2 linked regions of the Vreelandella piezotolerans genome follow. The protein of the gene in region 1 binds, or shares a complex with, the protein of each later gene. Links are inferred from orthologs where the notes say so. Each region holds a gene or a part of one and is shown on either strand. Other genes may lie near its edges.

Evidence for each region.
Region 2: the proteins of aceF (region 1) and lpdA are in contact, whole or in part, in a crystal structure (PDB 1EBD), measured with the Geobacillus stearothermophilus proteins. The link is inferred for Vreelandella piezotolerans from one-to-one orthologs. Residues at the interface, in WP_033016211.1 of Geobacillus stearothermophilus: Ile130, Ala131, Met132, Pro133, Arg136, Arg140, Glu141, Asn155, Arg157; in WP_049624544.1 of Geobacillus stearothermophilus: Pro340, Ser341, Asp344, Tyr345, Arg403, Asp406, Val408, Glu431, Ala432, Gly433, Asp438.

What each region holds. Positions count from the first base shown.
Region 1 is NZ_CP048602.1:3,088,251-3,098,179, forward strand. Bases 4,673-7,657 are described here. They hold aceF (pyruvate dehydrogenase complex dihydrolipoyllysine-residue acetyltransferase), read right to left. Parts: upstream 7,181-7,657; coding sequence 5,165-7,180; downstream 4,673-5,164. Other genes in these bases: adk (adenylate kinase), read right to left, coding at 4,673-4,902; aceE (pyruvate dehydrogenase (acetyl-transferring), homodimeric type), read right to left, coding at 7,239-7,657. In the rest of the region: acs (acetate--CoA ligase), read right to left, coding at 1-76; GYM47_RS14160 (SprT family zinc-dependent metalloprotease), read right to left, coding at 247-795; GYM47_RS14165 (YecA/YgfB family protein), read left to right, coding at 883-1,563; GYM47_RS14170 (phospholipase D-like domain-containing protein), read right to left, coding at 1,569-2,690; GYM47_RS14175 (class I SAM-dependent methyltransferase), read right to left, coding at 2,728-3,438; tRNA (adenosine(37)-N6)-threonylcarbamoyltransferase complex dimerization subunit type 1 TsaB, read right to left, coding at 3,435-4,136; more of adk, read right to left, coding at 4,249-4,672; more of aceE, read right to left, coding at 7,658-9,911.
Region 2 is NZ_CP048602.1:1,110,558-1,120,351, reverse strand. What follows is about bases 6,723-9,572. They hold lpdA (dihydrolipoyl dehydrogenase), read right to left. Parts: upstream 8,943-9,572; coding sequence 7,503-8,942; downstream 6,723-7,502. Other genes in these bases: odhB (2-oxoglutarate dehydrogenase complex dihydrolipoyllysine-residue succinyltransferase), read right to left, coding at 9,055-9,572; sucC (ADP-forming succinate--CoA ligase subunit beta), read right to left, coding at 6,723-7,337. Outside these bases: GYM47_RS05185 (Cof-type HAD-IIB family hydrolase), read right to left, coding at 47-844; GYM47_RS05180 (exoribonuclease II), read left to right, coding at 1,025-2,965; GYM47_RS05175 (N-acetylglucosaminyl phosphatidylglycerol synthase), read left to right, coding at 3,100-4,218; GYM47_RS05170 (glucosaminyl phosphatidylglycerol flippase), read left to right, coding at 4,196-5,233; sucD (succinate--CoA ligase subunit alpha), read right to left, coding at 5,299-6,171; more of sucC, read right to left, coding at 6,171-6,722; more of odhB, read right to left, coding at 9,573-9,794. UniProt on the Escherichia coli protein: Lipoamide dehydrogenase is a component of the glycine cleavage system as well as of the alpha-ketoacid dehydrogenase complexes.

The sequences.
Region 1 (9,929 bases):
CATATTTATCTTTATCGGCCCATGCCTTGGCTGCGATGCTATCGCGCACTGGATAGACGTTGTTATGCTCGCTCATGAAATTGCCTCTGTCCGTGAAGTTGCACTCTCTGGTAAGTGTGGTCGGTTTTGTTATTGGCTGCACCGACGCGCGTAATATTTACCTAGCATAAACCTGTCCCGATCGGCTTCCCTTTAGACATTGGTATTAACAATTTTTATTTAAAAAACAGTAGCTTAAAATAAAAATTACGGACTAACGAAAGCACGATAGACCAAGGTCTGATCGCAATGACGGCAGCGGTAGCGACGCCCCTTTGCGACTAAGGCATGACGTCTCGACGTAAAGCGATGCACCCGACAGCCACACTCATAGTGAAAAGGGCGCGGTTGCGAGCGCTGAATATCGAAACGGTGGGTGACCCTAGGCGCGAGCCCAAACAGATCCCGCATGACCGTCTGCCACTCGCGGCCATGCGGTTTAAAGCGAGTCCCCTGGGCCAGATGAAAGACCAGCCAGTGGGCCATCTCATGAGGAATCACCTCATCGAAAAACGCCTCGCGATTATCGGCCAGCAGCACCGGGTTGAAGCGCAGCCCGCCCCGCCCAAGATGCGCCTGCCCTGCCGATGCGCCCTTCAGGTCGAACCACACCTTGGGCGTGGGCAGCGCGGGATCTACCTCACGACAGCGTGCCAGGGCCTGCGCGACCCGCTCTTGGGCGGCACAAAGCAGCGCTTCATGGGACAGCGCCAATAATTCATCGCGCGGCCAAGGGGGGAGTGGAGACGTCTTCATTAGTGATAAACTAGCCATTAGTGACGTTGATCGATTGTGATGGATCGACAGCGGTTTTCAAACATGACGTTGATAACGAGGCTCCCCATGGCAGAGCGCAATACCATGACCGACGCTAACTCGCCCGACAGTGCCCCGCCTCAGCCGCTGCTTGACGACGAACAGCTCGACAGGCTGGACGATTTTCTCGACTCTGAACAAGTGGGCGAAGATGCCCTCGACCTGATTTCGGCCCATGGCTTTCTGGTCGCCCTGGCAGTCGCGCCTAGCGAGCAGCCCACCGAGCAGTGGCTGGAGGAGCTTTTTCAAGGCGAACCCAACTACCGCGATGCCACCGAGCGCGATGAGATCGTCCGACTGCTGACACTGCTGCGCGACAACGCCATGGCGGTCCTGGAGCAAGGGGGCCTACCGGAACTGCCCTTCGAACTAACGCTGGATGGTCTGCCCGCAGAAGAGACGCCGATTGGCGACTGGTGTGCAGGCTTCATGGAAGGCGTGTTCAGCGACGAGAGCGCTTGGTTCCAGGATGATGAAGAGGCTGCCGCCACGCTGCTGCTGCCGTTCATGTCGCTATCGGGGCTCTTCGACGACGAACCCGACATGGCCGAGATGGCCAAAGATCAGGCCAGCCAAGAATCCTTCGTCGCCCAGCTGCCCGAGCTCGTCCTTGACCTCTACCTGCACTACCGGGTACCACCAGAAACGCCCAAACCCAAACCGCGCAAAAAGACGCCCGCCAAAGCGAAGGGCAAAAAGCGCCAGTAGCCGCGTTATTTCAGGCGCATCACCAAACCGTCCACGACACCATACACCCACTCCTTGGCCCGCTGCCCCCAGGGGCGCGCGGCCCAGGCGGCAGCATCCACCTCTTGGCTGGCAGCAAAATTACGTTCGAAAAGCGCCTGCACGTCGCTGGCGAATCCTGGATCGTCTATCTCCTGGTTGGCCTCTAGGTTCCAGTGCAGGTTCCAGTGATCGAAATTACAAGAGCCTAGGCTAACCCACTCGTCGGCCAGGACGAACTTGGCATGTATGAAGGTCGGCTGGAACTCGAAAATGCGCACGCCCGCTTTCAGCAGTGCCTGATAAAAACGCTGGCCCGCATAGCGCACGCCGGGGTGGTCGTGCTTGGCGCCGGGCAGCAGCAAACGTACATCCACGCCTTGTCGAGCGGCGCGGATCAAGCGGCGGCGCAGCGCAAACGTGGGCACGAAGTAGGGCGTGCATAGCCACAGCCGCTGACGCGCACGACTGACCCGGGCATACAGCGAGTGGCGAATTGCTTGGTAGCGATAGCCTCTGGCCGACATTACTCGCCCACGCACGCCATCGGCATGGGACGTCGCGCTGCGCTGAGGCGGGAGCGGAAGGGGCGCTGGGTCCCCCGAGGCCTGGCGGGTCAGCCGGGAACGCCACAAACGGCGAAACAGTGCCTCCCAGTCTGCAACGGTCGGTCCGTCGATGCGTAGCGCGATTTCGTACCACGCCTGCAAAAACTCATCCACCGCGCCAAAACCGCCGGTAAAGGCAATTTCGCCGTCCACCACCACTATCTTACGGTGATCACGGCTCAGATTGCGGGCCAACGAGTGAAAGCCAATCGGGTTGAACAGCTGCAAGGCTACGCCAGCGCTCTGCAAGCGTTCACGGTCGCGTCGCTCCAGCCCCATCGCACCGTAGCCGTCCAGGAGTAGAAACACCTGCACGCCGCGCCTAGCGGCGGACGCCAGCGCGTCGATGACTTGGGTGGCAAGCTCCCCCGACTCCATCAAGTAGAGTTCCACCAGCACGTAGTGCTGCGCTTGGCTCACCGCGTCGAACATCGCCGGTAAAAAGCGCGACGCTTCCGGCAGCAACACCACCCGGTTCCCTTCTCGCCACTCGTGCTGCATAGAGACTCCTTCTCTGGCTCCGCTGTGTCATCAACGCTCAGCGACTTAGGGAGCGATGGACATATAGATCGTAGCGGCTCGTTTTGCCTTCCAACGTGTGCTGCGGCGCGGGCCCTGCAATAGGCGGCGCTTTACGGGGGCGTTTCACTACCACCCGGTGGGTCGCCACGTCGAGCGCGGCTTCCAACAAGCGAGGAGCATCGTCGTCGTCTCCGGCCAGCTCGCGAAACACGCGCATCTCTTTTTTCACCAGCGCGGACTTGTCGCGATGGGGGAACATGGGATCCAGGTGGACGACTTGGGGCGTAAACTCGGCGTCCGCCACCAGCCTCGCCAACCGCTCGGCGGCATCGCCATGACGCAAGTACATGCGCGCGGCAATCGCGGCGGTGTCCTCTGCGGCCGCCGCACGCGCTAGGCCGTCGCTGAGCAAGGCGGCGATGGCCGCGACCCGCTCGATCATCAGTACCGGCGCCCCGAGGCTGGCCAGTACGAAGGCGTCGCGACCCAGGCCCGCCGTGGCATCGACCACGCTCGGCGTCACGCCTTTGGCTAGCCCGCAGGCCTTTGCCACCAGCTGTCCACGGCCGCCACCGAACTGACGACGGTGCGCGGCCTTGCCCGAGACGAAGTCGACGCTGAGCGGTTTGCCGTACTCGCGCTCGTCTCCCGCCAGGGCAAGCCGACCCTCCATGTAACCCAGCGTCAGCCCAGGTGGTAGCAAAACCTCCGGTACTGCCTGGCTCATGCCGGTTTCTTCCAAGCCACGTCATTTCGCAGATACACCGGCTGTACCTCATGGGCCGCCTGGCCCAGACCTGCGTCCAAGTCGCGCGCGGCCAGCCACGCCATCTCCTCCGCGCGTGGCTCTAGATCCGTGAGATGTTGCGACAAGCTGGCCTGCACGCCGACGGCAAATTCGTCCCACAGATTAAAGCCCGAGCCCACGCCCACCCAATCGGTTTCACCGGCTGGCAAACGGAATGCACCGGGCGGGATGACGACCTCGTCACTCTGTAAGCTTAGGGTATCGTTCAGGCAGTGCCAGGTAGCGGCATACACTTCGCCCATGCGCGCATCCAGCGCGGTGACCACATGGCGAAAGTGATAACGCCGATGCGCCTGAAGCGCGAGCGCTTCCAGGGTCGACACGCCGAGCAATGGGCAGTCCAAGCCAAACGCCAATCCTTGCGCGGCACCGGCCGCAATGCGCAGGCCGGTGAACGAGCCGGGGCCGCGCCCAAAGGCGACGGCATTCAACGCTTGTGGGGCAATGCCCGCATCGGCAAGCAGCTCATCCACCATTGGCATCAAGCGCTTGGTGTGCGCGCGTGGCGTCATCTCGAAGCGTGCCAGGCAGTCACGTTGGCCGCCTGTATGGCGGAGTAGTGCCGCAGAGCAGGCGCTGGAGGAGGCATCCAGTGCCAGAAGGTATAACGACGACATAGCGGTATTGCACTCCGTAAAAATAGGCCTCTAGTATACCGCCGCACGCCTGAAACGACGATGGCCCGCAGGAAACCTGCGGGCCATCGAGGCACGTAACACTGAGGCGCGCTTAGCTGAGCGCTTCTTTCACCTGGCGGGTGATGTCTGCCACACTGCCTACGCCTTCGACGCGGTGATACTGCGGTGCAGTCGCCGGATCCTCTTTCGCCCACTGCTGGTAGTAGTCCACCAGCGGAGCGGTTTGGTCGTGGTAGACCGACAGGCGATTACGCACCGTGGACTCCTGATCGTCTTCACGCTGGATCAGCGATTCGCCGGTTACGTCGTCTTTACCCGCTTCTTTGGGCGGATTGTGCTCGATGTGATACACACGACCAGAGGCCGGATGCACGCGGCGACCCGCCAAGCGACTGACGATCTCTTCGTCCGGCACGGCGATTTCCAGCACGTGGTCCAGTTTGACGCCGCCCTCTTTCATGGCGTCTGCTTGGGGGATGGTCCGCGGGAAGCCGTCGAACAAGAACCCATTCTCACAGTCCGGCTGGCTGATGCGCTCCTTGACCAGGTCGATGATGATGTCGTCCGACACCAGTCCCCCGCTGTTCATAATCTCTTTGACCTTCAGGCCCAGCTCGGTGCCGTCTTTGATGGCGGTGCGCAGCATATCCCCGGTGGAAATTTGGGGAATCTTGAACTGCTCACAGATGAATTGAGCTTGAGTCCCCTTCCCCGCGCCGGGGGCACCCAACAGGATTAAACGCATGGCACTGCTCCTTGAATGATCGTCTTGAATGATAGTGATCGTTGAAATCAATGAATCGACAATAACCGTGCCGTTCAGGCGACACAACTCCCCAAAAGCCTGAGAGCACGATTATTTTGTGTTTTTTTGAGTAAAAACAGCAAAGTGGCCAGCGTTAGTACTTTGGTCACCCTGTTTTAATCAAACTATCGTTTAAGTGGCCTAGCTATAAACACAAGCGGCGCCCCTCAGGGCGCCGCTTGTGGCTTGCTCGGTCGACCGCTTACAGCAGTAAGCGACGGATATCGGTGAGCACGTCCGCCAGGAAGGCGGTGAAGCGCGCTGCATCTGCCCCGTTGATCGCGCGGTGATCGTAGGAGAGCGATAGCGGCATCATCAAGCGCGCTTGGAAGGCGTTGCCATCCCAAACCGGCTTCATCTGCGCTTTCGACACACCCAAGATCGCGACCTCGGGGGCGTTGACGATCGGTGTGAAGGCCGTGCCGCCAATCGAGCCCAGGCTCGAAATGGTGAAGCAGCCACCGGTCATCTCTTCCCGCTTGAGCTTCTTGCTCTGCGCTTTCTTGCCTAGCTCCGCCATCTCCTTGGCAATCTCGATCAAGGATTTCTTATCGGCGTCTCGCAGCACGGGCACCATCAGGCCGTCCGGTGTATCCACCGCGATGCCGATATGGACGTACTTCTTCCACACCAGCGTATCGCCGTCGCCTTTCAAGCTGACGTTGAACTGCGGGAACTTACGCAGTGCAAAGGCACACGCCTTGACCAGGAAGGGCAGCGGCGTGAGCTTGGCCCCCTGGGCTTCGGCCTCGGCCTTCATGGCCTTGCGGAAGTCCTCGAGCTCGGTGATGTCGGCTTCGTCGAACTGGGTCACGTGGGGCACGTTGAGCCAGCTACGATGCAGGTTCGTCGCGCCCATCTTGAGCAGGCGACCCATCGGCTTCTCTTCCACTTCACCAAACTGGCTGAAGTCGACGTCCGGCACGGCGGGAATGCCTGCTCCACCGCTGGCCGCAGGAGCGGCGGCCTGGGCTTTACCCTGATTGGCCATCGCCTGTTTGACGTAGGCCTGCACGTCCTCTTTCAGCACGCGGTCTTTCGGGCCGCTGGGCTTCACGAGGCCCAGATCGACGCCTAGCTCACGGGCCAGCATACGCACGGCGGGGCCTGCATGCACCAGCTTGCCGTCGCGAGGCTTGTGAGACGCCATTTGCGCTTCGGGACTGGGGGAACCCGCCGGAGACGCCTGCTTGGCGCTGGGCGCGCGCTGCGGCTTGCTATCCGACTTTTCAGGAGCCGCTTTTTTGGGTGCGGCTTTCTTGGCACCCGCGACTTCCATATAGCCGATCACGTCGCCTTCAGAAACGGTGTCACCCTCTTTGACGGTGAGCTCCAGAATCTTGCCCTTGAAGGGGCTCGGCACGTCCATGGAGGCTTTATCGGACTCCAGGGTGATCAGCGGATCTTCGACGTCGACCTCGTCACCGGCGGCAACACCAATCTCGATGATCGGCACGTCGGAAGAGCCCGACAGATCCGGCACGCGAATCTCTTTGCGTTCGGGCTCGCCGCTGCCGCTATCGTCGTCAGCCGCATCGTCTTCGGCGTTGGCAGATTGGTTAGCGGAGGCAGACTCGTCAGCCTGCTCAGGCGCGTCCGCGTCGTCGGTATCGTCACCTTCGCCCGCGATCTCCATCTGGCCAATCACGTCACCTTCGGAAACGGTATCGCCCTCTTTCACCGTCAGCGACACGATCTTACCGCTGTGCGGGCTAGGCACGTCCATGGAGGCCTTGTCAGACTCCAGGGTGATCAGCGGGTCTTCGGCGTTGACGTCATCGCCTTCGCTCACGGCGACTTCGATGATTTCGACGTTATCGGAGCCGCCAAGGTCAGGCACCTTGATGTCGACGGTCTGCTTGCCACCGCTGGCTTTCTTCGGCGCCGGAGCGGCGTCTTCTTGCTGTTTGGCGGGCGCTTCGTCTGACGACGACGCTTCGTCGGCTTCCGCTTCTGGCTCGGCATCGCTCTCACCGCCACCTTCCACTTCCAGCTCGACGATATCGTCGCCTTCCGAGACTTTATCGCCCTCTTTGACCAACACTTTGATCACCTTGCCGCCTTTCGGGGCCGGTACGTCCATGCTGGCTTTGTCGGATTCCAGAGTGATCAGGGTGTCTTCCGCTTCGATGACGTCGCCTTCTGACACCGCAATCTCGATGATTTCGACATCGGTATCCCCACCGATGTCGGGAACTTTGATGATTTCGCTACTCAAGGTCGCGCTCCTTCCAAATCGGATCGAGCCGGCGGACATCTGTCCGCCGGGCAGCGGTTTAGCTGGTCAGCGGGTTCGGCTTGTTGGCATCGATGCCATACTTCTTCAGCGCTTCGCCAACCTGCTTGCGATCAAGCTCACCACGGTCGGCCAGCGCACGCAGCGCAGCAACGGTGACGAAGTAGCGGTCTACTTCGAAGAAGTAGCGCAGCTTCTCGCGGGTATCGGAACGACCAAAGCCGTCGGTACCCAACACGGTGTAATCACTGGGCACCCAAGCACGTACTTGATCCGCGTAGAGCTTCATGTAGTCGGTAGACGCAATCACCGGACCATCACGACCTTCCAGGCACTTGGTAACGTGGGGCTTGTTGGCCTCGGCATCCGGGTTGAGGAACGCTTCACGCTCCAACAGCAGCGCTTCACGACGCAATTCGTTGAAGCTGGTCACGCTCCAGATGTCGGCACCGATGCCCCAGTCGTTGGCCAGCAGTTCGGCGGCGGCTTCCACTTCGCGCAAAATGGTGCCCGAGCCCATCAGCTGAACGCGACCTTTGTCACCCTTCGTCTCTTTGAGCAGGTACATGCCCTTGACGATATCGTCGGCCGGTACGTCCTCGAGTTCGGGGTGCTCGTAGTTCTCGTTCATCACGGTCAGGTAGTAGAAGCAGTTCTCCTGATCGGTGAACATGCGCTTCAAACCATCCTGAACGATGACCGCCACCTCATGACCGTAGGTCGGGTCGTAGCTGCGGCAGTTAGGGATGGTGGACGCCTGAATCAGGCTGTGGCCATCCTGGTGCTGCAGGCCTTCACCGTTGAGCGTGGTACGCCCAGCGGTACCGCCGACCATGAAGCCACGCGCCTGCAAGTCGCCTGCGGCCCAGGCCAAGTCGCCGATACGCTGGAAGCCGAACATCGAGTAGTAGATGTAGAACGGCAGCAGCGTGACGTTGTTGTTGCTGTAGGAGGTCGCAGCGGCAATCCACGCCGACATCGCGCCTGCTTCGGAAATCCCCTCTTCGAGAACCTGACCTTTCTGGTCCTCGCGGTAGTACATGATCTGGCCCTTATCGACCGGCTCGTACTTCTGACCTTCAGAGGTGTAGATACCGAGCTGGCGGAACATACCTTCCATACCGAAGGTACGCGCTTCGTCCGGAATGATCGGCACGACCTGTTTGCCCAGCTTCTTATCTTTCACCAGGCCGTTCAGAATACGCACGAACGCCATGGTGGTAGACACTTCGCGCCCTTTGGAGCCGCCCATTTGCGAGGCAAAGGTCTTGTCTTCCAGGGTCGGAATGTCCAGCGGCTCGAACGTGCTGCGGCGACTCGGCAGATAGCCGTTAAGACGCTCGCGCTGCAAGTGCATGTACTTGAGTTCGGGAGAGTCCTCTTCCGGCTTGTAATACGGCACGTCCTTGAGCTGCTCGTCGGTGAGCGGAATACCGAAACGGTCGCGGAATTTCTTCAGCGCTTCGTACTCCATGCTCTTGACCTGGTGCGCTTCGTTGGCCGCTTCGCCATCGCCGCTGCCCATGCCGTACCCTTTGATGGTGTGCGCCAGGATGACGGTGGGCTTGCCATTGGAGGTATTGACCGCTTCGTGATAGGCCGCGTAGACCTTGAACGGGTCGTGACCGCCACGGTTGAGCTTCCAGATATCTTCGTCGGAGAGGTCTTTGACCATTTCTTCGGTTTCCGGGTACTTACCGAAGAAGTGCTCACGGGTGTAAGCACCGCCGTTCGCCTTGTAGTTCTGGTACTCGCCGTCGACCGCCTCGTCCATGCGTTTTTGAAGGATGCCTTTCTTATCCTTCTCGAATAGCGGATCCCAGTGACGCCCCCAAACGACCTTGATCACGTTCCAACCGGCACCGCGGAAGACGCCTTCGAACTCGTCCATGACGCGGGAGTTACCGCGTACCGGGCCGTCCAAGCGCTGCAGGTTACAGTTGATGACGAAGATCAGGTTATCGAGGTTCTCACGGCCCGCCAACGAGATCGCGCCCAGGGATTCCGGCTCGTCACACTCGCCGTCGCCCATGAAGCACCAGATCTTGCGGTCGTGCATGTCTTTCAGCTCACGGTGATGCAGATACTTCATCACGTGGGCTTGATAGATGGCCTGAATCGGGCCCAGACCCATGGACACCGTGGGGAACTGCCAGTAATCCGGCATTAGCCACGGGTGCGGGTAAGAAGAGAGGCCGTCGCCGTCGACTTCGCGACGGAACTTGTCCATTTGCTCTTCGGTCAGGCGACCTTCCAGGAACGAACGCGCGTAGATACCCGGCGCTACGTGACCCTGAATGTAAATCAAGTCGCCTTCGAAATCGCCTTTAGGGGCACGGAAGAAGTGGTTGAACCCCACATCATATAGCGTGGCAGACGACATGAAGCTTGCAATGTGACCACCCAAGCCCGGGTTGGCCCGGTTGTTACGAATGACCTGTGCAATGGCGTTGTAACGGATCAAAGAGCGAATACGGCGCTCCATGAACAGATCGCCAGGCATGGGCGCTTCGCGGTGAACCGGAATCGTATTACGGTGGGGGGTTGTCACCGAGAAGGGCACCTTCATCCCGTCCCGGCGCAGGCGATCCGCCAGGCGGGTCATCAGGTAGCGGGCACGATCTTCGCCCTCACGATCCAGTACCGATTCCAGGGATTCCAGCCACTCCGTGGTTTCGACCGGATCGAGATCTTCTCTTGTCTCCAGACTCATAGAGGTCTCTCCGAATGA
Region 2 (9,794 bases), 2.0 Mb from region 1 along the record:
AGCGGCTCTCGACTAAGGTGGCAGAGTGATAATGGCAGCAAAAATGCTAAAGCCCAAAGCGCTGCTTCAGGAACGACGCCACCGCCGCTTCGCCGTGGTGGCCGATGCGCTGGGCTCTTGGCACGCGATCGAACAGCGCCGGATGGGCGTTGGCCATCACCTGGGCTTCACCTGCCAAGGTAAGCATTTCAGTGTCGTTGAGGTTATCTCCGAAGGCTAAGCAGTCGGCGGCGGTGAGCCCCAGCGACTCCAGTAGCGCCGCCAATGCCACGCCTTTGTTGACCCCGCCCGCCATGATCTCTAACGAGTCCACCGTGGAGTAGGTAATGTGCAGCCCATCGCCGTGGGCGGCCTGGGCCTGAGCTTCCAGCTCTGCTAGCGCTTCCGGGTCGCCTAAATAGAGCACTTTACCCACGCCGTTGGCGTCCATCTGATCGGGCGGCACGACCTCATAGCGAAAGCCCGTTGAGGCATGTAATGACAGCAGATGTGGCGCGTGGGCATCCACATGCCAGCCTACCTCGCGGTAAAGACTGAGACGCACTTGGGGTGGTCGGGGTAATTGAATCAGCGTGCGGGCATGAGCCGGATCGAGATGGGACGCGCTGACCAAGCTATCCGCGGGATCATGGGTGTACGCCCCATTAGTACTGATCAGGTGGGCAGGGACGCCCAATTCGTCACGGAATACGCGCATATCGTGGTAATGGCGGCCGGAGGCCAGCGCCAGATGGTGCCCCTGCTGTACCAGCCTACGCAGCACCTCGACGGTGCTGTCATGTAACCGGTGGTCGCTGCCCAGCAGCGTACCGTCTAGGTCGGAAACGATCAGGCGTGGGGTCATAAGCGCGCTCCTTGTACGTTAGTCGCCTTAGCGGTCGATCTACTCAGCTTAACCGATTCAGCCAAGCGTAAGTAAGCCATTGACCTGTCGTGCCCACCGCCACTTCCCCCAGGGCAACGATTGGCGCGGCCAGTGGGAATCCGTATAGTGGCACCCTACTCTCGCCAACTGATCGAACACATGCTTCAAAACAACTCCCTGCTTGCCCAGCTCAAGCAACAGATCCGTGAAACGACTCCTCGCGCCGAAGGGGTGATCAAAGCTACCGAAAAAGGCTTTGGGTTTCTTGAAACCGACAGCGGCGACTCCTATTTCGTGCCACCTCCCGCCATGAAGCAGGTACTGCACGGTGATCGCGTGGAAGCCGTCATACACGAAAACGGCGATAAGAAGTCGGTCGAGCCGGAAAAGCTCATCGAAGCCGGTTTGGACCGCTTCGTTGCACGTGTGCAAAAACGCGACGGCCGCCTGGCGGTGGTGCCGGACCACCCTTCGATTCGCAACGTGTTGAAAGCACGTATAAAAAACAGCCTCGACGAAAATAGCATTGGCGATGGCGACTGGGTCGTGGCGCGCTTGGTACGCCACCCACTAAAAGAGAACGACCGCGGCTTCTTCTCCCAGATCGATGAGTTGGTGGCCAAAGCCGACGACCCTGCCGTACCTTGGCGCGTGACGCTTGCTCGCCACGCGCTGGAACAAGAGTGCCCGGATGCTGGCAGCGATTGGCCGCTACGCGACGAGGGACTGACGCGGGAAGACCTCACCGCACAGCCCTTCTTTACCATCGACGGCGAAAAGACGCGAGACATGGACGATGCCCTATATGTGGTGGCCCGTCCCGAAGGCGGCTGGCAGTTGAGCGTGGCCATTGCCGACCCCACCGCCTATGTGGAAGAGGGCCACGCCGCCGATCTGGAAGCGCGCACTCGCGCATTTACCGTCTACCTGCCGGGCCAGAACGTCACCATGCTGCCCGAGCAGTTGGCGGACGACTTGTGCTCGCTGTGGGAAGGCCAAGAGCGCCCAGCCCTTGCCTGCACGCTGACCATTCATGCCGACGGCAGCCTGGGCGACTACCGCTTCTTCGCGGCCAACGTGACGTCCCACGCGAAGCTGGTGTACGAGCGCGTCTCCGACTGGATCGAAGGCCAGGGCGACTGGGCACCGGCCGAGGAGATTGCCGAGCAGCTGAAGGCGCTGCAGGCCTTGACGGAAGCTCGCACTGCATGGCGTAACGAGCACGCACTGGTCTTCAAAGATCGTCCTGATTACGTCTTCGATCTGGATGAAGCGGGCAACGTGCTGGGCATTCGCACCGAAGACCGCCGCATTGCCAACCGCATGATCGAAGAGTCGATGATTGCCGCCAACGCCTGCTGCGCGGACTTCCTGGCCAGCCATATCGGCCACGGCATCTTCAACGTCCACCGCGCTTTCGAGCCGGAAAAAGCCGAAGCGGCCCAAGAGTTCCTCGCCACTCAGGAAATCGTCGTCGATCAACAGGCCTTGACCGAACTGGCTCACTATAAGGAACTCAAGCGTGCGCTTGAGAGCCGCGACGACGCTTGGTTGGATGCGCGCCTACGCCGTTTCCAGGGCTTCACCAGCATGTCGGCCCAGCCTGGCCCGCATTTTGGGCTGGGGCTGCCCGCCTACGCCACCTGGACCTCGCCGATTCGTAAGTACGGCGATATGGTCAACCACCGCTTGATCAAGCGTGTGCTCAAGGGCGAGCAGGCTCCGGCAGAAGCCAGCCAGCAGCTCACCGAGCAGCTCACCGAGCGCCGCCGTCTGAATCGTATGGCTGAACGCGACGTAAAAGATTGGCTTTACGTGCGCTACCTGACCCCGGCGGCGCAGAATCAGGACACCTTCGACGCCGAAATCATGGCGATCAACCGTGGCGGTATGCGGGTTCGTCTGATAGAAAACGGCGCGACGGCGTTCGTGCCCGCCCCCTTGATGCACAGTGACCGCGATAAAGTGGTCATCGATGACAAAGAGGGCCGCATTCAGATCGAGGGCGAGGAGCGCTTCAAGCTGGGCGATAGCCTGCGTGTCTCACTGACCGAAGCTCGCGAAGAGACACGATCGCTGGTCGCCAAACCTGCTGCCTAAACGCAGCCAACACGTGTTCGCGCCACGGCTTTGCCGTGGCGTTTTTATTTCTGCTGCACGGTGACGTTGTCGCAGAACTGACTTATTTCTACCCTAAGGTAAGTCGATGACACTCATGTGGCTCGGAGGTTACCTTGCACATCGCCGATGTGACCATGTTCCACGCCCCGGCAAGTGGCGGCGTTCGCACCTACTTACAGGCTAAACATCGCGTGCTTTCGCGCAGCCCCAACCTGCGAACCAGCCTGCTGGTGCCGGGGGCCGAACGCGATAGTTTGGGCGACCACCATACGCTGCCGGCGCTGCACCTGCCGCTTGGGCAGGGTTATCGATTTCCGCTGCGCCGCCGTCCTTGGCGAGAAGCCTTGGTAGACCTCTCACCCACGTTGATCGAAGCAGGTGATCCGTATGTGACCGCCTGGGCCGCGCTAGAGGCTGGCCAGCGGCTAGGTGTGCCAGTGGTGGGTTTCTACCACTCCGACTTACCTAACTTAATGGGGGACCGTTTTGGACGACACGTCCACCAACGGCTGGTTCGCTACGTGGTAGATCTGTACCAGCGCTTCGATAGCGTACTCGCCCCCTGCCACGCCATGGCCAACCGTCTCACCGAGTGGGGCGTACCCAACGTACGCGTGCAGTCGTTAGGGGTCGATTTAGTGCAGTTCCACCCTTCAAGGCGCGACCCTGGCTTCCGTGCAGCCATGGGTGTACCTGACGATAAGAAACTACTGATATTCGTCGGTCGCTTCTCGCGAGAAAAGAACATCGACGTTTTACTCGCCACCATGCGGGCGCTGGGCAGCGACTATCATCTGTTACTAATGGGGCCGGGCATGCCAACGCAGGTGCCCAGCAATGTCACGGTGGTGAACCGCTGCTGCGGCAGCCATGAAGTGGCAAGAGCGCTGGCCAGTAGCGATGCGTTACTGCATGCCGGCACCCGCGAAACCTTTGGGCTAGTGGCTCAGGAAGCGATGGCCAGCGGCCTGCCAGTCATTGGTGCGCGGGCGGGTGCGCTGATCGAGAACGTACCGCTGGGCGCGGGCGTGCTCTGCCAGCCGCTGGACCCAGATGCCATGGCTGACGCCTGCGCCGCACTATTTAGCAACGACATCGCCGCGAGCGGTCGCTATGCGCGCCACTATGTCGAGCGACAGTTCAGTTGGGATAGCGTGATTGGCTCGCTGCTGACGCACTACATCGACCTATGCGGACTCGAACAGCCCGATGCCCGTGCCGTCCGCCGCTAACGCCCAACGGCTGCTACGTTTTCGTCCGCTACACGGTGTGTTGCTGCTCGCTGCCCTGGTGGCACCGCTGGTGCTCACCTCACTGGCCGGTGGCAGCCGTGCGTTCGACCATGTGGCGCAATTCCCCATTGGCTTGCTGGTTCTGATGATCGCCATGGCGGCGCTGTGCTGGAACTTGAACGCCGCCCGGCTACGCCTGATGCTGAACGGCCGCGCTGGCCAGCTTGGACAGCGCGGCGCGCTGGGCATCGAGCTGGCAGCGAAGTGCGCGCTCTGCGCGACGCCAGGCGGCAGCGGCGGTCCGGCCACCCTGCTGTTACTGCTTGCCCAGCGGGGATTTTCACCCTCGAAAGGCACCGCCGTATTTCTCATCGACCAGGGCTGTGACCTGCTGTTCTTCCTAGTGATGCTGAGCGGCTTGGTGGCGATGTCGGTAGTCGGTGATGCCCAGTGGCCGCACCAGGGCCTGGTACAGCTTTCATTGCTGGGATTGGCGCTGCTAGCCGTAGGCGTCTCGCTGATCATGGGATATTTACCCAAGCTGCTACGGTCGCGTCGTCAGTGGCTGGCTTGGCTACGCCCAAGCCGACGGCGCTGGCTGGTCAGGCGACTGTTACGCTGCCGCCATGCGTTGCGTATGACGTTAGCGCTCCCCAAGGGCACGCTGGCAGCAATGCTGGCGCTGACGACCCTGCACTGGCTACTGCGCTACAGCTTGCTTTACCTAGCAGTGATTGGCATCGGCGGGCATGCCGACTGGCTGTGGACGTTTTTGACTCAGATGCTGGCCATGGCCGCCAGCCAGTTCAGCTTTCTGCCTGGCGGCGCGGGAGCGGCTGAAGTGGGGGTGGGAAGCTTGCTGCTGCCTTTGATGAGCAGGGAGCAGGCCGCTGCCGCTGTGCTGGTTTGGCGGCTGATTAGCTACCACCTTTACCTCGCCGCCGGCGCGCCGCTGCTACTGCTCTACAGCGCGCGTCTGCTGCGTCAGCGCAAGCCGCCCCACCGCTTTCCTTGACCCTCACGAACGCAAAAAGGGCACCCGAGGGTGCCCTTTTCAGCGTCATGAAAAAAGTGCGCGGCTTACCAGCCGGTGACTTCTTTCAACGCATCGCCAATTTGCGCCAAAGAACGAACGGTTTTGACACCGGCGTCTTCTAGAGCCGCAAATTTTTCATCGGCAGTCCCTTTACCACCAGAGATGATGGCACCCGCGTGGCCCATACGCTTGCCAGGAGGTGCCGTCACGCCGGCAATGTAGGAAACCACCGGCTTCGACACGTTGGCTTTGATGTAAGCCGCGGCTTCTTCTTCGGCGGTGCCGCCGATTTCGCCGATCATCACGATTGCTTCGGTTTTCGGGTCTTTCTCGAACATCTCCAGGATGTCGATGAAGTTAGAACCCGGAATCGGGTCGCCGCCGATACCGACACAGGTAGACTGACCGAAACCGTGATCAGTGGTCTGCTTAACGGCTTCATAGGTCAGGGTACCAGAGCGAGACACGATACCGACGCGGCCTGGCTGATGGATGTGACCCGGCATGATACCGATTTTGCACTCACCGGGAGTGATCACACCCGGGCAGTTCGGGCCGATCAGGCGTACGCCCAGCTCGTCGCATTTGACTTTTGCGTCGAGCATGTCGAGGGTCGCGATGCCTTCGGTGATGCACACGATCAGCTTGATGCCAGCATTTGCAGCTTCAAGGATCGAGTCTTTGCAGAACGGTGCCGGTACGTAGATCACGCTGGCCTCTGCACCGGTTTTCTCGACCGCTTCTTTCACGGTGTTGAAAACGGGCAGGCCCAGGTGCGTCTGGCCGCCTTTGCCCGGCGTGACACCACCGACCATCTGCGTGCCATAGGCAATCGCCTGCTCGGAGTGGAACGTGCCCTGGCCACCGGTGAAACCTTGGCAGATGACCTTGGTGTTCTTATCGATCAGGATGCTCATTACTTGCCCTCCGCTGCTTTGACAACCTGCTGAGCCGCGTCGGTCAGACTGGTAGCAGCGATGATGTTCAGACCGCTAGACGCCAGTTTCTCAGCGCCCAATTCCGCGTTGTTACCTTCCAGACGTACGACCACCGGGACGTTGACGCCCACTTGCTCGACGGCACCGATGATGCCTTCCGCAATCATGTCGCAACGAACGATACCGCCGAAGATGTTCACCAGAACGGCTTTGACGTTGTCGTCAGACAGGATGATCTTGAACGCTTCTGCAACGCGCTCTTTGGTCGCGCCGCCGCCAACGTCCAGGAAGTTAGCGGGCTTGCCGCCACTCAGGTTGACGATATCCATGGTGCCCATGGCCAGGCCTGCGCCGTTCACCATGCAACCGATGTTACCGTCGAGGGCAACATAGTTCAGTTCCCACTTCGCCGCGTCGGCTTCACGCTGATCTTCCTGGGAAGGATCGCGCATGGCCTGCAGGTCTGGATGACGGTACAGGGCGTTGCTGTCGAGCCCCAGTTTGGCATCCAAGCAGTGCAGGTTGCCTTCGTCAGTGATGACCAGCGGGTTGATCTCGAGCAGTGCCAGATCTTTGTCGTGGAACAGCTTGGAGAGACCCAGGAAGATCTTGGTGAACTGTTTCACCTGATCGCCTTCCAGACCCAACGCAAAGGCCAGCTCTCGCGCTTGGTAGGGCTGTGCGCCGACCAGCGGATCGATTTCCGCTTTGAGGATCTTCTCAGGCGTCTCTTCAGCAACGGTTTCGATCTCGACACCGCCCTCGGTGGAAGCCATGAACACGACGCGACGAGTGGTACGGTCAACGACCGCGCCCAAGTAGAGCTCGTCGGCGATGTTGGTGCAGGTCTCTACCAGAATCTTGGCAACCGGCTGACCTTTTTCGTCAGTCTGGTAAGTCACTAGGTTCTTGCCCAGCCACTGCTCGGCGAAGGTTTTGGCTTCTGCCGGGTCTTTGATCAGCTTGACGCCGCCCGCTTTACCGCGGCCGCCAGCGTGAACCTGGGCTTTGACGACCCACATGTCGCCGCCGATTTTTTTACACGCTTCTACAGCTTCTTCGGGAGTGTCCACGGCAAAGCCTTTGGACACTGGCAGACCATAATCGGCAAACAGCTGCTTGCCTTGATACTCGTGAAGGTTCATCGATTCATGCCATTGGTTGCATGTGACTCGAACGATGATCAGCTGGCGTGACAGTGTATCTGTACCGCCCTGACCATCCCCGTACTTTCAGTGGCCAGCACATTACCGCGCGGGGCTGAAAGTGTTGCGCCACCTGACGGTGGCGCTTGGTTGTTGCTTAGCGAATTACTTGCGCTTCTTACGGTTCGCCATATGAATCGCATGGCCTTCTACCGCAAGAGCAGCTTCGTGCACGGCTTCCGACATGGTCGGGTGCGCGTAGCAGGTCAGCGCGAGGTCTTCGGCGCTAGAGCCGAATTCCATCGCAATCACGCCTTGAGCGATCATTTCACCGGCGTGCTGACCGACGATGTGCATACCGAGGATACGATCCGTTTCCGCATCGGCAATGATCTTGGCGCTACCTTCGGTGGCATTGTTCGCCATGGCACGGCCGCTGGCGGCGAATGGGAAGCTGCCGGTTTTGACCTCAATGCCTTTGGCCTTGGCATCTTGCTCGGTCATACCGACCCACGCCACTTCCGGGAAGGTGTAGATCACGTTCGGGATGGTGTCGTAGTTCATCTCGGCTTTGTGGCCAGCGATGATGTCCGCCACCATGATGCCCTCTTCGGACGCTTTGTGCGCCAACATCGGGCCGCGTACACAGTCGCCGATGGCGTAAACACCCGGCACGTTGGTACGGCACTGGTCGTCGACGAAGATGAAACCACGCTCGTCCAGCTCGACGCTCACGCCATCGGCAATCACGCCTTTGGTGTAGGGGCGACGGCCAACGCAAACGATCAGCTTGTCGAAGGTCATCTCTTGTTCGCCGTTGGCATCGGTGTACTTGACGACGACTTCGTCACCGTTCGCTTCCGAACCGGTCACACGGGCACCCAGTTTGATGTCCAGCCCCTGCTTCTTGAGCAGTTTCTGGGTCTCTTTGGCAATCGCGGTGTCGACCATCGGCAGGAAGGAGTCCATCGCTTCCAGGACGGTGACTTCAGAACCCAGACGGTTCCATACGCTGCCCAGCTCCAGGCCGATGACGCCCGCGCCAATGACGCCAAGACGCTTCGGCGTTTCCTGAAATTCCAGGGCGCCGGTGGAATCGACGATTAGGCCTTCGGTCAGCGGGGTCGGCGGAATTTCCACTGGCACGGAGCCTGCCGCGATGACGATGTTATCGGCGTCATAAGTCGTGGTATTGCCGTCGAGGTCGGTGACTTCGACTTGCTTGCCAGAGATGACTTTACCGGTACCTTCGATGGCCGTAACACCATTGGCTTTGAACAGGCCAGAGATGCCGCCGGTCAAGTTCTTAACGATCTTGTCTTTGCGCGCCATCATCTTCTTGACGTCCATGGTCACGTCGCCGGCTTCGATACCCATGTCGTCGAAATCGTGCTTGGCTTCGACGAACTTGTGCGAGGCTTCAAGCAGCGCTTTGGACGGGATACAACCGACATTCAAGCAGGTACCGCCGTGAACGACGTTACCTTCTTTACCGATCCATTTTTCAACACAGGCGGCTTTCAGACCCAGCTGCGCAGCGCGGATAGCCGCTACGTAGCCACCAGGGCCTGCACCAATAACGATCACGTCAAACTTGTCAGCCATGTTGGCTCCTTTAGCTTGGTGGCCTCCTCCCGGGTGGATGACAGCGGGTAGGAGGCTGTGTGCGATTAACTCAGCGTGCTCAACACTAGCGAAGGCGGATCAGCGCGCTTCGTTATACGTCCAGCAGCAGACGAGCCGGGTCTTCCAGCAGCTCTTTAATCGTAACCAGGAATTGTACCGCGTCTTTGCCGTCGATCATGCGGTGGTCGTAAGACAGTGCCAGATACATCATCGGGCGAATTTCGACCTTACCGTTCACCGCCATCGGACGTTCCTGGATCTTGTGCATCCCCAGGATAGCGGTTTGCGGCGGGTTGATGATCGGGGTCGACATCAGCGAGCCAAAGATACCACCATTAGTGATGGTGAAGGTGCCGCCCTGCATTTCGTCGATGCCGAGCTTACCGTCACGCGCACGCTTGCCAAAGTCGACGATCGTCTTCTCGACGTCGGCAATTTTCATGCTGTCAGTGTCACGCAGAATTGGCACCACGAGACCACGATCCGTCGATACGGCAACACCGATGTCTTGGTAACCATGGTAAACGATATCGGTGCCATCGATAGAGGCGTTGACATCCGGGAAGCGCTTGAGAGCTTCGGAGGCGGCTTTTACGAAGAAGCCCATGAAGCCAAGCTTGGTGTCGTGGGCCTTCAGGAAGGTATCTTTGTACTGGGCACGCAGCGACATCACCGCACCCATGTCCACTTCGTTGTACGTGGTCAGCATGGCAGCGGTCTGCTGTGCTTGAACCAAACGCTTGGCGATGGTTTGACGCAGACGGCTCATCGGCACGCGCTTCTCGGCACGCTCACCCTCGACCGCTGGCGCAGCAGCGGCTTTAGCGGGTG